Regions from separate parts of the Pontibacter brevis genome, predicted to be linked through region 1. Evidence: riboswitches for the same ligand, from Rfam matches in the RefSeq annotation. Region 1 holds a riboswitch; each other region holds the start of a gene.
What was found. Region 1 has a riboswitch for S-adenosylmethionine ahead of metH (methionine synthase). Riboswitches for the same ligand answer to the same signal wherever they lie in the genome.

Region 1 (7,074 bases):
TAATATCTTATCCAGCGACACCATCACACCCAGGTCAATTACCTCATAGTTGTTACAGGCCAGCACCACGCCCACAATGTTTTTGCCGATGTCGTGCACGTCGCCTTTCACGGTCGCCATCAGGATGGTGCCTGCCGTTGATTTGGAGGTGTCGGATGCCAGTTTCTCCTGCTCCATAAAAGGCAGCAGGTACGCTACGGACTTCTTCATCACACGCGCGCTCTTCACTACCTGTGGCAGGAACATTTTACCGGCACCGAACAAGTCGCCTACTACGGTCATACCGGCCATCAACGGTCCTTCAATTACCTCTAAGGTTTTAGTGACTTTCTGTCGTGCTTCCTCGGTGTCCTCTTCTATAAATTCTACGATGCCTTTTACCAGGGCATGCTTCAGGCGCTCTTCCACAGGGGCTTCGCGCCAGGTGTTGTCTGCCTGTGCAGCACCCTTGCCTTTGCCCTTGATGGTATCCGCATAGGTTACCAGCTTTTCCGTTGCATCCGGGTGGCGGTTGAAGATCACGTCCTCAATCAGGTCACGCAGTTCTACCGGCACCTCGTCATACACGCCCAGCATACCGGCGTTCACAATGCCCATGTTCATGCCCGCCTGCACGGCATAGTACAGGAACACGGTGTGCATCGCCTCACGCACCAGGTCATTACCGCGGAATGAGAACGAGAGGTTGCTTACCCCACCACTCACCAAAGCGTGTGGCAGGTTAGCCTTTATCCATTTTACCGACTCCAAGTATTCAACTGCATAATTGTTATGCTCTTCTATACCGGTGGCAATGGCTAATATATTCGGGTCGAAAATAATGTCCTGTGGCGGGAAGCCCACTTCCTCTGTCAGGATGCGGTAAGCACGTCCGCAGATTTCGATTCTTCGCTCCAGGGTGTCGGCCTGGCCTTCCTCATCAAACGCCATCACCACAGCAGCGGCACCATACTGGCGCACTTTGCGGGCCTGCGCTTTGAAGTTTTCCTCGCCTTCTTTTAAGGAGATGGAGTTGACAATAGACTTACCCTGCACACACTTCAGGCCTGCCTCCAGCACCGTCCACTTCGAGGAGTCGATCATGATCGGCAGCTTGGAGATGTCCGGCTCGGAGGCAATCAGGTTCAGGAAGTTGGTCATGGTCTCCTCAGAGTCCAACATGCCCTCGTCCATGTTCACGTCGATGATCTGGGCACCGCCTTCTACCTGCTGCTGCGCTACCGAAAGAGCCTCTTCAAACTCTCCGTTTACAATCAGGCGGGCGAATTTCTTGGAGCCGGTTACGTTCGTACGCTCGCCCACGTTCACAAACAGGGTTTCCGGTGTGATGGTAAGCGGTTCCAGTCCGCTGAAGCGCGAGTAAGCAGGAAGCTCAGGAACGACACGTGGTTTATGCTTGGCAGAAAGCTCCGCAATACGGCGGATATGATCCGGTGTGGTACCACAGCAGCCACCCAATATATTTATCAGGCCTTCCTGCAAGTACTCCTCTACAATAGCACCCATTTCATCTGCTGTTTCATCGTAGCCGCCAAAGGCATTTGGCAGACCGGCATTCGGGTACGCGCTGATATGCACATCCGCAATACGAGACAGTTCCTGGATGTGTGTCTTCAGCTGGCGCGCGCCCAGGGCACAGTTAAAACCGATGCTGATGATAGGAGCGTGGGAGATGGAGTTCCAGAACGCCTCTACTGTCTGGCCAGATAAGGTACGGCCGCTGGCATCGGTGATGGTACCCGACACCATGATGGGCAGCTCTTTGCCCCCATCCTGCACATACTGCTCTGCGGCAAAAAGGGCAGCCTTACAGTTAAGCGTATCAAACACCGTCTCTATCAGCAGCACATCGCAGCCACCATCCACCAGGCCACGCACCTGCTCATAATAAGCTTCCACCAGCTGGTCGAAGGTGATAGCGCGGTAGCCAGGGTTGTTTACATCCGGGGAAAGGGAAGCCGTACGGTTGGTTGGGCCAATGGCGCCGGCTACAAAACGCGGCTTGTCCGGGTTCTGCGCTGTTACTTCGTCTGCGGCCTCGCGAGCCAGCCTCGCCGATTCATAATTCAGCTCATATACCAGGTCCTCCATATGGTAATCGGCCATGGCAATGCTGGTGCCGCTGAAGGTGTTTGTCTCCACAATGTCAGCGCCGGCATTCAGGTACTCCACGTGTATGGCCTTGATAATGTCCGGGCGGGTGATGGAGAGCAGGTCGTTATTGCCCTTCAGGTCGCTGGGATGATCCTTAAAGCGCTCGCCACGGAAATCTGCTTCTGAAAGCTGGTAACGCTGAATCATGGTGCCCATCGCGCCGTCCAGCACGAGCACACGCTCCTTCAGCAATTTATGAATGGGGTGTTTTGTCATTTTCGGTGTCGTCTTTCTTCTCTAAGTCTTCTGTATTCGGCTTATCAAGAAGGACACCTGGGGAGGAGTACATTCTTATCTTTTCCTGCTATTATGGTGCAGGAAGGGAGTTAGCACCAAGCTTTTACATGGTTGCTAAGACGTCATGGGGCCCTGTCCCTCGGTCTTTCTTGATAAGAAGCTGCAAGTTAAGCATATATATGCTTAAAAACGAAACAAGTGCTTTAAATTTAAACATGCAGCCTTGCCTGTGTAAAAAAAGAGAGGGTTGCCGTGTGGCAACCCTCTCCGCTAGCGCTACTGCCGAAGCAGTTGGCTGTTTAGCTTACGCCTCAGCTTCTGTTGTTTTAGGAACTACAGAAACGTAAGAACGGTTCTTCTTTCCTTTTCTGAACTGCACTACGCCGTCAGTCAGCGCGAACAGTGTGTGGTCTTTGCCCATACCCACGTTTGTGCTTGGGTGGTGTGCAGTGCCTCTTTGTCTTACAATGATGTTACCAGCGATGATATCCTGGCCACCGTAAATTTTAACACCAAGTCGTTTAGAGTGCGACTCGCGGCCGTTATTAGAACTACCTGCTCCTTTTTTGTGTGCCATGTTTTTTTACTTTGCTTCAGGTTAGCGAGCCAAGCCTGAAAGGATTTTAAAATAAATTTCTTCTTACTGCTTAACCAATGCTCTCGATCAGGACCTTCGTGAATTGCTGGCGGTGGCCATTCTTCTTGCGGTATCCTTTTCTTCTCTTCTTTTTGAAAACGATCACTTTGTCGCCTTTCACCATTGGGGTAAGGATTCTACCTGTCACCTTAACACCGCTAACGAAAGGAGCACCTAAAGTAACAGTGCCGTTATCATCAGTAAGAAGAACATTGGTGAACTCAACGGCGTCACCCTCATTGCCGGAAAGCTTGTTAGCGTAGATGAACTTGCCGCTCTCTACTTTGGTCTGTTGACCTGCGATTTCTACAATTGCGTACATCAGCTTCAATGTATGTTTAAAAGATTTAGTCCGCAAAGGTACGGGTCTTATTTTAGATTTGCAACGGCTTGCTGCACAATTTGTTTGAGCGCTGCACACGGTTTCCCACATTTTTGTGGATAACCGTGTTTATATCTCTGGCAGAATTTGGATGATTTGTGAAAAACATGCTCAATATGCTGTGTTATAAAAGGTTGTGTGAATTTATGCACTTTTATGTTTTCCACAAATTGCACTGAAAACACGGTGCATTGCCGCTTGTTCTTACACGAGTCACCTGCTGCTGTATTCTTTTCCACACTTCTACACAAAACAGGGGTTAAAAAGCTGGTTTTGCAGCCATTATGGCTCAAATCTGGGTGTTATATGTATACATCTCAATATTTTAGGTAACCTATGTGTGTTGTCCACGGTGTGGATAACTGTGTGTATTAACCCTTAAATATGCCCTTAATCGCTAACTGGGAGGGTGTGCATAAATTGAACAACTTTCGCCCCTACTTTCAAGTTCAATTCTATATATTTGAACTCCTGATACTGTGGTTGCCGCCGTGCTGGTAGTGGCTGAACAAATACCTTATTCAGGAGTTTTGAGAGCAGATGTTCTAAAACTAATCCTTTACACTTTAATAATATGCATGATATGGAGCCAATACTGAAAGAGAATCCCAACCGCTTCGTCTTGTTTCCGATTCAGAATGATGCGGTGTGGCAGATGTACAAGAAGGCGGAAGCCAGCTTCTGGACCGCTGAGGAGATTGACCTGGGGCAGGACCTGAAAGACTGGGAAAACCTGAACGACGGCGAGCGCCACTTCATCAGCCACGTGCTGGCTTTCTTTGCAGCCTCAGACGGCATTGTGAACGAGAACCTGGCCGTAAATTTCATGAACGAGGTGCAGATACCGGAGGCGCGCTGCTTCTACGGCTTCCAGATCATGATGGAGAACATCCACTCTGAAACGTATTCGCTCCTGATAGATACTTATGTAAAGAAGCAGAGCGAGAAAGACCACCTGTTCAACGCCCTGGAAACAGTACCGGCGGTGGGCCGCAAAGGGGAGTGGGCGCTGAAGTGGATCGAGAGTGAGAATTTTGCGGAGCGCCTGATTGCCTTTGCTGCTGTGGAGGGTATTTTCTTCTCCGGCTCTTTCTGCTCTATCTTCTGGCTGAAGAAGCGCGGCCTGATGCCGGGTCTTACTTTCTCTAATGAGCTTATCAGCCGTGATGAGGGCCTGCACTGCGACTTTGCCTGCTTATTATATAGCATGCTGAACAACAAGCTGCCGGAAGAGCGTGTGCAGGAAATTATTCGCGATGCGGTGAGCATTGAGCAGGAGTTCGTAACAGATGCCCTACCAGTGGACCTGATTGGTATGAACTCGAAGCTGATGAGCCAATACATCGAGTTTGTGGCCGACCGCCTGTTAGGAGAGCTGGGCTGCAGCAAGATATACAACTCCACCAACCCATTCGACTTTATGGAAATGATCTCGCTGCAGGGCAAGACCAACTTCTTCGAGAAGCGCGTGGGCGAATACCAGAAAGCAGGTGTTGGCGGCGACAAAGACAAAAAAGTTTTCTCGCTGGACGAAGACTTTTAAAATATATCTGAATCTTGTTATATTTAAGGAGCCAAAGGGAGAAAGTAATCTTTTTCCCCTCCTTAAGTTACGCTTACCTATAATTCCCGGGCAGCCGCAGGCACGCGCAGTGGCAGCTCCACCAATTCATAGATGGCCGTAGCCACCTAACAGGGTATCTCTACCCTACTATATAGAAAAAGCATTTGGCTTAACCTATAATCGTTTGTACTACAACGGCTTATATCGCTATATGCGTATGGGCTGATGGAGTGCCGCATCAAAAACAGAACCAGCAGCTGCAAAGGCAGCGCTTTAATATATACCTGTACCTATTTATTAATAACCCGGGCCTTTAGAACCCGCTAATATTATACGCCTATGTTAGTAGTTAAACGAGACGGCAGACGCGAATCCGTTAAATTCGATAAGATTACGGCACGCATTGAAAAGCTGTGCTACGGTTTGCACATGGATTATGTGTCGCCGATTGAGGTAGCCAAAAAGGTGATTGACGGCATCTACGACGGGGTAACCACCGTGGAGCTGGACAACCTTGCTGCCGAGACAGCGGCCTCCCTCACCACAAAGCACCCGGATTATGCGGTGCTGGCAGCCCGAATTGCTATTTCTAACCTGCACAAGGTTACCAGCAAGTCGTTCTCCAACACCATGAAGCGCCTTTATACCTATGAAGACCCAAAGACTGGGGAAAACGCTTCGTTGATTGCCAAGGACGTGTATGAGATTGTGCGTAAGAACGCAGCCCTGCTCGATTCTACCATCATCTACGACCGCGACTATAACTACGATTTCTTCGGATATAAGACCTTGGAGCGCTCTTACCTGCTTCGCCTGGATGGCAAGATTGTAGAGCGCCCGCAGCATATGTTGATGCGTGTTGCCGTGGGTATCCACAAGGAGGACATCGAATCTGCCATTGAGACTTATAACCTCATGTCTGAGAAGTGGTTTACCCACGCCACGCCAACATTATTTAACGCTGCCACACCAAAGCCGCAGCTATCTTCGTGCTTCCTGCTGACGATGAAAGACGACAGCATACCAGGCATCTACGATACGCTGAAGCAGTGCGCGCAGATCTCGCAAAGTGCCGGCGGTATCGGCCTGAGCATCCACAACGTGCGTGCGACAGGTTCTTACATCAAAGGCACGAACGGTACCTCCAACGGTATCATCCCGATGCTGAAGGTGTTTAACGACACAGCCCGCTACGTAGACCAGGGAGGTGGCAAGCGCAAAGGTGCTTTCGCTATTTACCTGGAGCCATGGCACTCGGATATCTTCGACTTCCTGGATTTGAAGAAGAACCACGGTAAAGAAGAAAACCGTGCCCGTGACCTATTCTACGCCCTCTGGACACCAGACCTGTTTATGAAGCGCGTGGAGGAAAACGGTGACTGGAGCCTGTTCTGCCCACATGAGGCCCCTGGCCTGGCAGATTGCTGGGGTAAGGAGTTTGAGCGCCTGTACGAAAAGTACGAGCGCGAAGGCCGTGCCCGCAAAACTGTAAAAGCACAGGAGCTTTGGTTTGCAGTGCTGGAGTCGCAGGTAGAGACCGGTACACCATATATGCTGTATAAAGATGCGGCTAACAGCAAGAGCAATCAGCAGAACCTGGGTACCATCAAGAGCTCGAACCTGTGCACCGAGATTATGGAGTACACAGCAGCCGACGAGATAGCTGTTTGTAACCTGGCATCGCTGGCCCTGCCACGCTTTGTGAAGGAGGAGAACGGCCATAAGGTGTTCGACCACCAGAAGCTGTTTGATGTAACTTACCATGTAACGAAGAACCTGAACAAGGTTATTGATATCAACTACTACCCAGTACCGGAGGCACGCAATTCTAACCTGCGTCACCGTCCGATTGGTTTGGGAGTGCAGGGATTAGCGGATACCTTTATTCACCTGCGCATGCCATTCGAGAGCGAGGAGGCTAGGGGCTTGAACAAAGACATCTTCGAGACCATCTACTTTGCAGCCATGACGGCTTCTAAAGATCTGGCGAAGAAGGATGGTCCTTATGAGACGTTTAAAGGCTCTCCGCTGTCTGAAGGTAAATTCCAGTTCGACCTGTGGGGTGTAACGCCGGAGAGCGGCCGCTGGGATTGGGAAGAG
Region 2 (7,074 bases), on a different contig from region 1:
AATCGACAACCTGAAGCGTGGTGGCTCTGACTACTCTGCTTCCCTGATAGGTGCTGCTGCAGATGCCGAGGAAATCCAGATCTGGACAGACATCAGCGGCATGCACAACAACGACCCGCGCATTGTAAAGAACACCTATCCTATTGCGGAACTATCTTTTGATGAAGCGGCAGAGTTGGCCTATTTCGGTGCTAAAATTCTACACCCAAGCAGTGTTACGCCTGCCAAGCAAAAGAACATACCAGTGCGCCTGCTCAACACCATGGAACCGGAGGCACAGGGTACTACTATTTCTGCTCAGAGCAAGGGAGGCAGCATTAAAGCCGTAGCCGCAAAGGATGGCATCACCGCCATTAAGATAAAGTCAGGGCGCATGCTGCTTGCTTACGGCTTCCTGCGCAGCGTGTTTGAAGTGTTTGAACGCTACAAAACACCAATCGACATGATCACAACATCAGAAGTGGCTGTGTCCTTAACAATTGACAATGACAAGGCGCTGAAAGAAATTATTTCTGAACTGGAGGCGTTTGGTCAGGTGGAAGTAGATAAAGAGCAGACTATCATTTGCGTGGTAGGCGACTTTATCTCGACACGCAGTGGCTCTGCCTTCAAGATATTTGAATCGCTGGAAGAGATTCCGGTGCGCATGATATCCTATGGCGGAAGCAAGAACAACATCAGTCTGCTGGTAGACACCAGAGAAAAAGTGGCTGCCCTGACAAAACTGAACGAAGGAATTTTTGAGAGAAATACACCGAATGCTTAACCTGAACCTGGAGGAGTTACAACAACATGCCACTCCTTTCTATGCCTATAATTTAAACCTGCTGCGCCAGACGCTGCAAGCTGCAAAGCAGGAGGCTGATAAATACAATTACCATGTGCATTATGCCATGAAGGCGAATGCTAATGCACCTGTGCTTAATGAAATGCGCAAACACGGCTTTGGTGCCGACTGCGTGAGCGGCAACGAAGTGAGAGCGGCCATCGAAAACGGCTTTGCACCCAAGGATGTCGTGTTTGCCGGCGTTGGTAAATCTGATGAAGAGATAAACTACGCGCTGGACCAGGACATCTTCTGCTTTAACTGCGAATCGAGCCATGAGCTGGAGGTGCTGAACGAACTGGCTGAGAAGAAAGGACGTGTGGCACGCATAGCGCTGCGCATTAACCCGAACGTAAACGCTAACACGCACAAGTATATCACCACTGGCCTGGAAGAAAACAAGTTTGGCATCAATGCGTGGGAACTAGAGGGTGTGCTGGAGCAGCTGCAAAACCTGAAGCACATCGAGCTGATCGGCATTCACTTCCACATCGGCTCCCAGATTACGGACCTGACGGTGTTCAAGAATCTGTGCACACGCGTGAATGAGTTCCAGGAGTGGTTCCTGTCGCACAACATCCGGCTGCAGCACCTTAATGTGGGCGGAGGACTAGGCGTGGACTACTACCATCCGGAGCAGCAACCAATTCCTGACTTTGAAGCTTACTTCGGGCTTTTCAACCAGTTTCTGGAGCCGCGTCCAGGGCAGGAAGTGCATTTTGAGCTTGGCCGCGCACTGGTGGCACAATGTGGTACGCTTATCTCAAAAGTGCTGTATATTAAGAATGGCCAGAACACAAACTTTGCCATTCTGGATGCGGGCATGACCGAACTGATACGCCCGGCCCTGTACCAGTCTTACCACAAGATAGAGAACCTGACAAGCGAAAAAGAGGAAACGCGATACGATGTTGTGGGTCCAATTTGCGAGTCTTCCGACTGCTTTGGTAAGGCTGTTATGCTACCTGAAACCAAGCGGGGGGACCTGATTGCTATCCGGACAGCCGGGGCTTACGGTGAGGTAATGGCATCGGCCTATAACCTGCGCAACAAGGCAAAAGCAGTTTACCTGTAGGTAATATAAATCGAATAACTGCAAAATAAAACCCGGCTTCTCTGCAGAGAAGCCGGGTTTTATTTTGCAGTTATTCGCACACTAAACCAATAAATATTACCGGAATGCTTTTTTTGTACAGCCTGAACTAGTTCGGCGATACAACAAAGTCAGGTTCTGCCTGCGCAATCCCTTTCTGACCATGCAGGTAGTTTGCAAAGGCTAAGGCATTGCCTTTGGACGTATCATCTACTTTCAGCAGATAAGTATCTTCATCAACAGATTTCAACACTTCTGCATTATACTCTTTGGCAAGTCTCTGGAGGGCTCCCGTTTCTCCTTTTTCCAGCGTAACAACCACCTGATTGCTTACACCAACCAAACTGTTGCCATCACGAAAGTAAGGCGCAGCATAACTAATGTTAGGGTCTTTTGCCAGTTCCTGTAAAGCCTGCTCTACCTGGTTACAGTTTAAACCGTCTACCAAAGCCACACTATGGAGTAAGGTTGCGTCTGTTGCCACCTGTTCTGTTCTGCTTTCAACAAAGCCGTACTGCTCTAATGTTTGCTGCTCCTGCTCTACAGACAGTCCCTCTACAAATGAAACCAGCACCTCTTTTGTATATACATTCCCTAGCGTCTTCTGCTGTTGGTCTGTAAAGTAGGTATAGTTTGTGAAGGATTGACTTGCCTGGGCCTTCAAGAGGTTAGGCCCGGCTTTGATATTACGAATGGGGGCAGGTCCGTCTTGCCTGCAGGAAGTAAATGCTAAGAGTAGAGTGAAGTATGTTAAAACAGGAATTATGGTTCTTTTCATGTCCGTAAAAATTATATCGCCATCATATAATTATTGTACGGCCAAACGTAGTTTAAAGCTAAAAAAAACTTTACTAATATAAATATTTCTTAACCGGGGCAGTATGCTAACTATAATTCAATCTAACATTTGCATTATACTGATAAGCAAGATATATAAGGACGTTTGTTGTTAAGAAATACTATTTTGGGTGCAGTCAATGAGACTTCTAAGATGCAGTTCATGCTCGGTTTTTCAGGCAACACCTATATAAATATTCCTATATACATAGTTGCTGCTGCCATACAAGCCTTGGCCGCATACACCAGGAAACTTACCGCTCTTCCCGTTCATAGCTAAGTTCCTCTAACCTCTCTTCTTCTTCATAGAAGTTGGTGATTGCCTCTGTCAGTTGCGGAAACTCTACCAGAAATCCATCATGTCCATAATCTGACTCAATCAGGTAAAAGGAGGAATTCCTGACATGCTCATGAAGGTAACGCTGCTCCTCCACCGGAAACAGCAGGTCTGAATTCACACCCACAAAGAGGCTACGTGCCTTCAGCTGCGCCAGCGCTCTCTCCAGTCCTCCCCTGTCACGGCCCACGTGGTGGGAATCCATTGCCTTAGACAGCAGCCAGTAGGTGTAAGCATTAAAACGTTGCGCCAGTTTCTGGCCCTGGTGCACCTGATAGCTGGAAGCCCGGAAATTGTCTGTGATGCTGTTACCTGGCTCCTGTTGCGTAGCCGCATAGGTATTATAATGCCGGTACGAAAGCATGGCTATGGCCCGGGCTGTTTTCATACCTTCGAGTCCGGCCGTTTCTGTGTCTGTTGCCCAGGTAGGGTCCTGGCGAATGGCCATACGCTGTGTTTCATTGAAAGCAATACCCCAGGGAGAGTGGCGTGCATTGGAGGCCACGTGGATTAGCCGCTCAAAAGTATCGGGCTTTAGCAGCGCCCATTCCAGTGCCTGCTGCCCTCCTAAAGAGGCTCCTAATAAAGAATGTATATGCTCCAGCCCCAAATCCTGCCGCAGCAAATCAAAAGCAGTTACCACATCACGGTTTGTCAGTTGCGGAAAAGCATGGTAGTAGGGTTGCTGTGTGGCAGGGTTTATACTGAAGGGACCAGTAGAACCATAACACCCTCCCAGGGTGTTGGCACATATAACAAACCAGTCGCGTGGGTCATACAGCTTACCCTCACCAAAGAGGTCACACCACCAGTCGGTAAAGTCGGAGCTACCGGTCAGGGCATGGCATACCCACACTACATTACTGCGCTGTGCGTTTAGTGTGCCAAAGGTAGAATAGGCAAGCTGGAAGCCAGGCAATGTTGCGCCTGACTCCAGCGTGAAAGTATCTTTATATTCAAAAACGTGATGTGTTGGCATATTCGTAATTATAATGTAGGCTCTGGTTGTGCCTCTTTAACTTTAGCAAAAGCCTGCTTAAAATCAGCTTTAATATCATCAATGTGCTCAATGCCTACCGACACACGCAGCAGCGTTGGCTCAACACCAGCATTGAGTTGTTCGGCATCAGAGAGCTGTTGGTGCGTGGTGGAAGCCGGGTGAATGATAAGTGTTTTCGCATCACCCACATTAGCTAAATGGCTTACCAGTTCCAGGCTGTTTACAAACGTTTCCGCCTGCTGCCTGTCTCCCCCTTTTAATTTAAAGGAAAGCACACCTCCAAAACCGCGCTTCAGGTATTTCCTGGCCAGTGCATGGTATTTGCTGCTTTCCAGCCCGGGGTAATTCACTGCCTCTACCTGCTCATGCTGCTCCAGCCAGGTTGCCAGTTCCAGTGCATTCTGTACAGTCCTGTCCAGGCGCAGCGAAAGGGTCTCGAGGCCCTGCAGCAACAGGAAAGAGTTGAAGGGGCTAAGCGCAGGACCAAAGTCACGCAGGCCTTCTACCCGGGCACGTATGGCAAAAGCAATATTGCCAAACGGCCCGTCAGCGCCAAACACTTCCCAGAACTTCATGCCATGGTAGCCTTCCGACGGTTCAGAGAACTGCGGAAACTTGCCGTTGCCCCAGTTAAAGTTACCGCCATCCACAATCACACCGCCAATGCTGGTACCATGGCCGCCAATCCATTTAGTGGCAGACTCCACCACCACATTGGCTCCGTGCTCGAGCGGTCGGAACAGGTAACCGCCTGCTCCAAAGGTGTTATCCACCACCAGCGGAATATCATATTTGCGGGCCAGCGCAGCAATTGCCTCGAAATCCGGGACATTGAAACGCGGGTTACCGATTGTCTCTAAATAAATAGCCTTCGTCTTCTCATCAATCAGCTTCTCATAGCTTTCCACCTCATCATTCTCCGCAAAGCGAGTTTCTACACCCAACCGCTTAAACGACACCTTAAACTGATTATAAGTGCCACCATACAGGAAATTTGTAGACACAAAGTTATCACCGGCCTCCAGAATGTTGCTTAAGGCTATAAATTGTGCTGCCTGCCCAGATGCCACTGCCACCGCTGCCACACCACCTTCCAGGGCCGCTATGCGCTTTTCAAACACATCCGTTGTCGGATTCATGATACGGGTATAAATATTCCCGAATTCTTTTAAAGCAAACAGGTTGGCACCGTGCTCTGCATTTTTAAAGGCGTAAGAAGTAGTCTGGTAAACAGGCACAGCACGAGACTGTGTGGTCGGGTCAATTTCCTGGCCTGCATGTAGCTGTAGTGTTTCGAAGTGTAGTGTATCTGACATGGCTGTTTAGGTTAAGGTTTTGAGAAGATTGGTAGATGAAACTCTTTGGAAGCGTATGAAGCAAGTTGTGCAACAGAGGCGATATGTCTGTGCCGGATGCTGTAAGACAGGAGGTAAGCTTAACAACAACAGCAACGCATGGCGCACATGGGCGCGCGCAAATGTTCTGTAGCCTGAGCTAAAATGCGTTGACGTGACAAAACTGCCGTTGCCGTCGAAAATAATGAAACGTACTGTGCTGAATTGACTCCCTTTTTCATGTTCGTATCAATTTATATTCTTCCGGATGTTCCGGAATCAGGAATTAGCACCTTAACCTCGGTAGTTAGGTTGCTAGAGCTTCACAGAGCCTGTCTCTCCACTCTTCTTTATAAATCAAATCCCGAAGGGATAATTGACTTGATATTGCAATAATAAAGCGCTAAAAAAGCAAATCCAAATAAAAATATAGTTTTTTAGTTTTTGAACCGCCCTTCAACTTCTGTCATTTCCTACGGCAGGATGTATTTTTCGTTGCTTTACCTTCCAGTACAATTAAAACGATTAGCAGCTTACTGATATGACTGCCCCCCTGCTGCATTCACTATTCTCCTCAGCAGTGCTATTCTGAATGGCAACAGCTGAAGGCAAAGGCAAAGAGCCTTACTAAAACCACATGTTCAGCATAACATACAACTTATCGGTTAGATAATATAAAACCTCAGCCTGTTATCACAGTATAATACAAAATCTGTAAGTATATATATTTTTATTATCAAACGCCTGGCAACATCATTCAGAATTATTTCCGGACGGACAAAATATAGTTAACTTTGCTCGCCTATAACGACACCAAATAAATGGAGGCCATAAAAGAAACTAACTTCTCCTTTGCCGGCCAAACCGGCTTTTACAGAGGCAAAGTCCGCGATGTCTACTATTTCAAAGACAAACTGGCCATTGTAGCCACCGATCGCATTTCTGCTTTTGATGTGGTGCTGCCCAGGGCTATTCCTTTTAAAGGGCAAGTACTGAACCAGATTGCGAGCCTGAACCTGAAAGCCACGGCCGATATTGTACCTAACTGGGTGCTTTCGACGCCAGACCCGAATGTAACCATTGGCTACAAATGCGAGCCTTTTAAGGTAGAAATGGTCATCAGGGGATACTTGGCCGGACATGCCTGGCGCGAGTACAAAGCAGGAAAACGGGTATTGTGCGGTGTGGCACTGCCGGAGGGTTTGCGCGAAAACGACAAGCTGCCAGAGCCAATTATCACGCCAACCACCAAAGCCGACGAAGGCCACGATGAAGATATTTCAAGAGAAGAAATTTTAAGGCAAAGCCTTGTATTAGAGCAGGATTACCTTATCTTAGAGCAATATACGCGCGCACTTTTTGCACGTGGCACCGAACTGGCCAAACAACAGGGCCTTATTCTGGTTGATACAAAATATGAGTTTGGCAAATACAACGGAGAGGTATACCTGATTGATGAAATCCATACCCCTGACTCCTCCCGCTACTTCTACAGCGAAGGCTACGAAGAGCGGCAAAAGCAGGGACAGCCACAGCGGCAACTCTCCAAAGAATTTGTACGGCAGTGGCTCATTGAAAACGGCTTTCAGGGGAAAGAAGGTCAATCTGTGCCTGAAATGACAGATGAGGTGGTACAGGGCATCTCAG
Region 3 (7,074 bases), on a different contig from region 1:
TGGCCCTGGCTCAGCTGCACCTTCACAAAGCGGTCTTCTTCCGGCACACGCTGTGTTTTAACTTTTTCGTAATCAAGCTCCAGGTTCTCACCAATGGCATATTTGATACCTCCTGCCACATGCTTCAGGTACTGTGGGTCCCTGAAAGATTCCTCCGTGTGGCCTAAGCCGGTATAGAAGGCACGACCACCATCGTACTCATGAAACCAAGCCATCGGGTGGTTGTCGCCATTCGTGCCACCTTTGTAGGTGCTCTCATCTATGGTGAGCAGAACCTTAGCGTTGGTGTTCAGATTTTTAAACGAGTACCACTCATCTGCTCTTTCCCATTGCTTCGGCAGGTGCTCAGTAGCCGCATGCTCTGTGTTCACTACACTTAAAACAGCCTTCTGTGGTTCCGGATGGCCGTTGAAGTAGCCACCCACGAGCCTGCCGTACCAGCCCCAGTCATACTCCGTATCGGTAGCGGCGTGTATACCCACAAAGCCACCGCCAGCTTGTATGTAGCGCTCAAAATCCGCTTCCTGGTAATTGTTCAGCACATCACCGGTTGTGTTCAGGAACACAACGGCTGAATACTTCTTAAGTGAATCTTCGTTGAAAACAGCGGCATTGGTAGTAGTGTCTACAATAAAGCCGTGCTCCTCGCCCAACTGCATGAGGGCATTGTTTCCAGCATCAATGGATGCATGGTGAAAGCCACTTGTCTTGCTAAAGACGAGCACCCGGGGATCACCGGAGCGTTTGTCGCTACAAGAAAAGAGTGTAAGGCTGCTTATCATAAATAAGCAAAAGACCTGATAGAGGGAGACCTTTGTTATCATTTATTTTTATGTAGGGGTGTAATAATTGGTATATATGTGTTCTTTTGACGCAATGAGTTTCTGTAACGAGCTTAGAACGCTAAGGATAAAAGATTATTTCAACTGCAACACGGCAGCTAAAACACTTCATAACAGCACATTATACTCTTTACCTGAGTAATCACTTCCTTAACCGTAAAGCATCCTGCCTTAGTTCAATATCAAACAGCCTATAAGTTTAAGGAAATATTTTCGAAGTGCCAACAAAGGAATTATTAGAGTAGGCTCAAAAAAGGCGCTGCGTGCATCTGTCATTATATGAACAGCCGTTCTGAATGCGACTCAGATACTTGTTTTTACAGTCCGGCTATATGTATGTTCTTTCGCTTTTTAGACAAAAGCTTTAAAGGAGTACCTGCACCGCGCTGATTCGCTACACCACTACCTGGTAAAGTGCATCCAGGCGCCGCCTCAAAAGCTGAGCATGTTGCACGAGGACTTGTATAAAGAACAAGAAGCTGCTGCAAGTTATATCCTGAAACAGCTACATCAGATAATGTTACTGTGCAGATACGCAGAGCAAATCTGCCACGGGTGTGACCTGCTTAATTCTGGCCTTATTGCTGCTCTTAGAAATTTTAAGAATTTTCCTTTTACAGGCATCAACAGGAAAAGCGTTACAGCGTTAAACTACTGTGCTAAATTTACCTATATAAACTTGAAAGCGTATGAACACCCTACCTGCCAACTGGCTCACTGAAGGGCTTCTTGATTTTGAGTACAAAAAGTACCTGCTGCTGGCTTACCTCAAAGCTGCCAGATCTGAATTTGGCAAACAGCGCCTCTACCCGGTTTTCTCAGACCTGATCATGCATTACCGCAACCTGCAACAGGTAAAAGCGCATAAGCAGCTGGCATACGAATCGTTTCCGGAGCGTATCAGCCGGGCTGACTTCGAAAAGCTGGAACTGGTATATGAGAAAATTGTGCAGGACGACGAGACAATGCAGCAGATTGAGGAGATAATACAGTATGCTTCTCCCCTCTTCAACGAGGCCCTCTCTGAAGGCAAAGAACTGTATGATTTTGTGGAGCGACACCTGGAAATCAGCTCCGTCGGCATCACACCCATGTACCGCAACGAAGGCTACCTGTTTCTGGAGACCTTCCCGGGCAAAGAGACACAGGTTTATGTATACCGCATTACAGTATTCGAGAACACCTACGAGAAATACAGGGGCATCAACACAAAGCACCTGCAAACAGTGCGCCGCGGGCTGGCACAGACACACGAAAACCTGAAAGTGCAGCTGTTGCGGGAGCGACAGGAATTTCCAAACCCCGCCACGTTTGCGGTGGTGTCTAAAATTCCAGTACCACTGGAGCACTCGCTGCTACCTATTGCCAAGCGCTCCCTGGTTAAGTTTGTGGCGAATCTGGCAGCGTAACCGGAAATAAATTATGAATATCGGAGCAGCTGAGGCCCTTTTTTGCTGCTCCGCAAATATATTTTAAACTAAATAGTAGGCTGTTAAACATTTTTTGGTGTAAATTTGTATAATTAATACCGGTTGACTTAACCGTCAAGATAAAAATTTATAAAGAAGAGGCGAGAGAATAGGCTCTATGACCCTCTGGCAACCACCCGTTTAGGGAAGGTGCCAAGTCCTATCCCGCGTGTTCGGGACATATAAATTTCAGAAACAATGCAAACGACAGCTTACTACACATCGCCTTCTTTTCCTGGTAGCGCTCCTGCTGCCACAGTTCCTACTTACGCTCTGTCAGCATGCTGCTGTTGTTGTTGCTGTATGCCGTGCTAGGCGTTTAAATCTATTGCCTTAGATTTTACTTTCAGCACTTCTGCCCTGTCAGGCGCCCCTGTTTTTCACCCTCTTTCTTTTTTTCAGGCATTATGTGCCCATGCTTCAGTTGAATTTTTATGCTGTTGCGGGCACAAAAAGAGGAGCAGGATAGTTATAACCCGGGAGCAATGACAAACAACTAAGTTTCATCTTCCCAAGATTTTAAATTACCACACATGAACGATATATCTGCTTTAGAAACCAAACTGCCGGCACTGCTTGCACTGCTGGAGGGAAAAGGCATCGAAGAAGGTCTGGCACTGCTGGCTTCGCAGTTCGAAGGGAAAATTGCCTTCTCCAGTAGCCTTGGCATCGAAGATCAGCTTATTACGCATTATATATTCGAGAACAACCTGCCTATCCGTGTTTTCTCGCTGGATACAGGCCGCCTGTTCAACGAAACTTATACTCTGCTGCACAAAACCAACCGCCACTACGGTAAAAACATAGAAGTCTTCTTCCCGAAGCACGAGGCTGTGGAGCAAATGGTAAACGAGAAAGGCACACTGAGCTTCTACAATTCTGTGGAAGACCGCAAGCAGTGCTGCTTTGTGCGTAAGGTAGAGCCTTTGAAGCGGGCATTGCAGGGCGTAGAACTCTGGATTACAGGTATACGGGCAGAACAGTCTGATGCACGCCAGAACCTACAGTTGCTGGAGTGGGACCCAGGTTTCCAGGTAATAAAATACAACCCCCTGAAGAACTGGTCGCTGGATGCCGTGCGGGAGGCTGTGCGCCAGCTTAACATTCCCTACAACCCGCTGCACGACAAAGGATTCGTGAGCATTGGCTGTGCCCCTTGTACCCGTGCCATTGCCGAAGGAGAAGACTTTAGGGCAGGCCGCTGGTGGTGGGAAAGCAACTCCAAGAAAGAGTGCGGACTGCACGCCAGGTAATAAAGCATCCAGAGCATGATTTAAATTTGTTCTTCTTTACAAAGAATTAATTTAAATCATGCTTTACGTTTTAAGTTCCCTTAATTTTGCACCCAAATTTAAAGTCGTTTCGCTGAAACACGATTTGAATAAACAATACAAGAAATGAATAAGAGATACCTTGATTACCTCGACCAGCTGGAGGCAGAAGCCATCCATATCATGCGTGAGGTAGCGGGCCAGTTTCAAAAGCCGGCCTTACTGTTTTCGGGCGGTAAAGATTCCATCACCCTGGTGCGCTTAGCTGAAAAGGCTTTCCGCCCGGGTAAATTCCCATTCCCGCTGGTGCACATCGACACGGGCCATAACTTTCCGGAGGCTATCCAGTACCGTGATGAGTTAGCCGAGCGACTGGGTGAGAAGCTGATTGTGCGTAACGTAGAAGACACCATCAAGAAGCAGAACCTTTCGGAGCCAACCGGCCGCTATGCCAGCCGCAATGGTCTGCAGACGTATACCTTGCTCGAGACAATAGAAGAGTTTGGTTTTGATTGCTGCATTGGTGGTGCCCGCCGCGATGAGGAGAAAGCCCGTGCCAAGGAAAGGATCTTTTCAGTAAGAGACGAGTTCGGACAGTGGGACCCGAAACGCCAGCGCCCGGAGCTCTGGAACACCTACAACGGCCGTATTTCTCTGGGCGAAAATGTGCGTGCCTTCCCTATCAGTAACTGGACGGAACTGGATGTTTGGAACTACATCAAGCGCGAGAATATCGCTCTTCCAAACATTTATTTTACCCACGAGCGCGAGTGCCTCATCCGCGATGGAAAGCTAATGGCCACTTCAGATTTTATTTACCGTGACCCGGAAGATGAAATTGTGACCCGCAAAGTACGCTTCCGCACCGTAGGCGACATGACCTGTACAGCTGCTGTAGAGTCTGTGGCATACGACATAGACACTGTGATTGCAGAGATAATAGAGTCAAAAATAAGTGAGCGTGGCGCTACCCGTATCGACGATAAGTTATCGGAAACGGCAATGGAAGACCGCAAGAAAGGAGGATACTTTTAACATGGATATATTAAGATTTATAACGGCAGGTAGCGTAGACGACGGTAAAAGTACCCTCATTGGCAGATTGCTGTACGACACAAACCAGATTTATATCGACCAGCTGGAAGCCATTGAAAGCTCTGGCCGGGTAAACGAAGACGGGCAGGTAGACCTGTCGCTGCTGACGGACGGCCTGAAGGCAGAGCGTGAACAAGGCATTACGATTGACGTAGCCTACAAGTACTTCAGCACGCCAAAGCGTAAGTTTATTATTGCCGACGCCCCTGGCCATATCCAGTATACCCGCAATATGGTAACGGGTGCCTCCAACTCCAACCTGTCTATCATCCTGGTAGATGCCCGTAATGGGGTGCAGGAGCAAACCCGCCGCCACTCTATCATCTCTTCGCTGCTTGGTATTCCGCACCTGGTTATCTGCATCAACAAAATGGACTTAGTCGGTTTTGATGAAAACGTATACAACCAGATTGTAGAAGATTACAAGCAATTCGCTGCCTCCAAACTGACTGCAAAGGACATTACCTTTATCCCGATTAGCGCCCTGAAAGGCGATAACGTGGTAGACCGCTCTGAGAAAATGCCATGGTATGAAGGCCCTAATCTTTTAGAACACCTGGAGAAAGTGCCGGTATCAAACGACTTTAACTTAGAAGACGCCCGTTTCCCGGTGCAGTACGTCATCCGCCCTCACACGCACGAGCATCACGATTACCGTGGCTATGCCGGTAAGGTTATCAGCGGCACCTACAGCAAAGGCGATAAAGTGACTGTTCTTCCTTCTGGCCAAACCTCTATTATCAAATCAGTAGAACTGGGTGGCAAGGAACTGGAAGAAGCTTTCGCTCCTATGTCGGTTGTACTGCAACTGGAAGATGATGTGGACATCAGCCGTGGCGATGTGATTGTGAAGCAGGAAGAAAACCTGGACGTAACAAAAGAGTTTGAAGCACTGGTTTGCTGGATGAACAACAAGCCGCTGAAGCCAGGTGCCAAACTGTTGCTGCGCCACAACTCTACCGAAACACGCGCGGTTGTAAGACAGATACAGTATAAGATAGACGTAAACTCGCTTGATAACATCATCGACGCAGATCAGGTACAGCTGAACGACATTTGCCGTGTGCAGATTAAAACAGCTACTCCCCTCCTGCTCGACAAGTATGAAAACAACCGTGCAAATGGCGGTTTCATATTGATTGATGAGACTTCCTTTACAACCGTTGGTGCCGGTATGGTAGAAAGTATCACGCACGAGAGTGAACTGAATTACATGATTTAAAAAGACACTCCACGGGTCTGTTGGACACCGGGAGGTCAGGAAGCAAAAGAGCCGCTGCGGGTATACCTGCAGCGGCTCTTTTGTTTTTATTTCTAAATACCACAAGTTCGAAAAACTCGCACCAGAGAAATTTAGCCTTGAAATGGATTTGCTATTACACTAGCTCGCCTGGCATGCCCAGCTTCCCGGCTCCCACTTCAAACGTGTGGGTGATGGTAGCTGTTTTGTAAAGAATGGCTGCTACCGAGCAATACTTATCCATAGAAAGATTGATGGCTTTCTGCACTTTCTCCTCATCCAGCGGCCCGCCCAGCATAAAGTGCACATTGATGTTCTTGAACAGGGATGGAATTTCGCCTGGCGTCCTTTCTGCCGTTACTTTTATGTCGAAGGTATCAATCTGCTGGCGCTGCTTTTTCAGAATCTGAATGATATCGATGGCGCTGCAACCGCCTAAGCCCATAAGCAACAGCTCCATAGGGCGGGCACCTGCGTTGTGACCGCCAATTTCAGGCGAACCATCAATCTGAACTGCTACGCCAGAGGCACCCGTTGCTGCAAAATGAAAATCCTGATCTACGCGTGTTAAATTAACTTCCATGTTCATTTATTTTTTACAGATACAGCTACAGCTGCATGTAAACGCGAAACTGTAGCTGCATGATTTGATAATAAAAAGAGTCTTATTAAACCAATCCTTTGATTGGATATTCACTACACCTTTGCCAGTGCCTGCTCTATGTCCTGGATGATATCTTGTATGCTTTCCAAACCAACAGAAACCCGGATAAGGCCTTCAGAAATACCTGTAGCAGCCTTTTCCTCAGCTGACAGTTTAGAGTGAGTGGTGGAAGCCGGATGCGTCACGATGGTGCGCGTATCGCCCAGGTTTGCACTGATGCTGGCCATCTCCAGGTTATCAATAAACCGCTTGGCTGCATCATAGCCACCTTTTACCACAAAGGTGATAATGCCTCCACCCTGCCTCATCTGCTTTTTAGCCAATTCGTACTGCGGAAAAGATGGCAGGAACGGGTAGTTTACTACCTCCAGTGCCGGGTTGTTTTCCAGCGTTTGTGCCAGCTTCAGTGCATTTTCGCAGTGTTTGTCGATGCGCAGCGAGAGTGTTTCCAGACTTTTAGAGAGCACCCAGGCATTGAACGGCGACATAGCCG

Region 2: another riboswitch for S-adenosylmethionine. It lies ahead of ACYVB1_RS08450 (O-acetylhomoserine aminocarboxypropyltransferase/cysteine synthase family protein); the one in region 1 lies ahead of metH (methionine synthase).
Region 3: another riboswitch for S-adenosylmethionine. It lies ahead of ACYVB1_RS08245 (phosphoadenylyl-sulfate reductase); the one in region 1 lies ahead of metH (methionine synthase).

Annotation. Positions count from the first base shown of each region.
Region 1 covers NZ_BAAGXV010000001.1:58,557-65,630, reverse strand. The annotation lists gene metH (methionine synthase) at 1-2,370, opposite strand, end outside; SAM riboswitch class I at 2,443-2,550, opposite strand; gene rpmA (50S ribosomal protein L27) at 2,696-2,968, opposite strand; gene rplU (50S ribosomal protein L21) at 3,039-3,350, opposite strand; gene ACYVB1_RS00290 (ribonucleoside-diphosphate reductase small subunit) at 3,985-4,953, shown strand; gene ACYVB1_RS00285 (ribonucleoside-diphosphate reductase subunit alpha) at 5,314-7,074, shown strand, end outside.
Region 2 covers NZ_BAAGXV010000028.1:1,268-8,341, forward strand. The annotation lists gene ACYVB1_RS08430 (aspartate kinase) at 1-766, shown strand, start outside; gene lysA (diaminopimelate decarboxylase) at 759-1,901, shown strand; gene ACYVB1_RS08440 (S8 family serine peptidase) at 2,029-2,697, opposite strand; gene metX (homoserine O-acetyltransferase MetX) at 3,011-4,072, opposite strand; gene ACYVB1_RS08450 (O-acetylhomoserine aminocarboxypropyltransferase/cysteine synthase family protein) at 4,081-5,409, opposite strand; SAM riboswitch class I at 5,679-5,786, opposite strand; gene ACYVB1_RS08455 (phosphoribosylaminoimidazolesuccinocarboxamide synthase) at 6,249-7,074, shown strand, end outside.
Region 3 covers NZ_BAAGXV010000027.1:91,570-98,643, forward strand. The annotation lists gene ACYVB1_RS08235 (ThuA domain-containing protein) at 1-782, opposite strand, end outside; gene ACYVB1_RS08240 (hypothetical protein) at 1,532-2,251, shown strand; SAM riboswitch class I at 2,397-2,500, shown strand; gene ACYVB1_RS08245 (phosphoadenylyl-sulfate reductase) at 2,845-3,564, shown strand; gene cysD (sulfate adenylyltransferase subunit CysD) at 3,709-4,617, shown strand; gene ACYVB1_RS08255 (sulfate adenylyltransferase subunit 1) at 4,619-5,899, shown strand; gene ACYVB1_RS08260 (OsmC family protein) at 6,054-6,500, opposite strand; gene ACYVB1_RS08265 (trans-sulfuration enzyme family protein) at 6,614-7,074, opposite strand, start outside.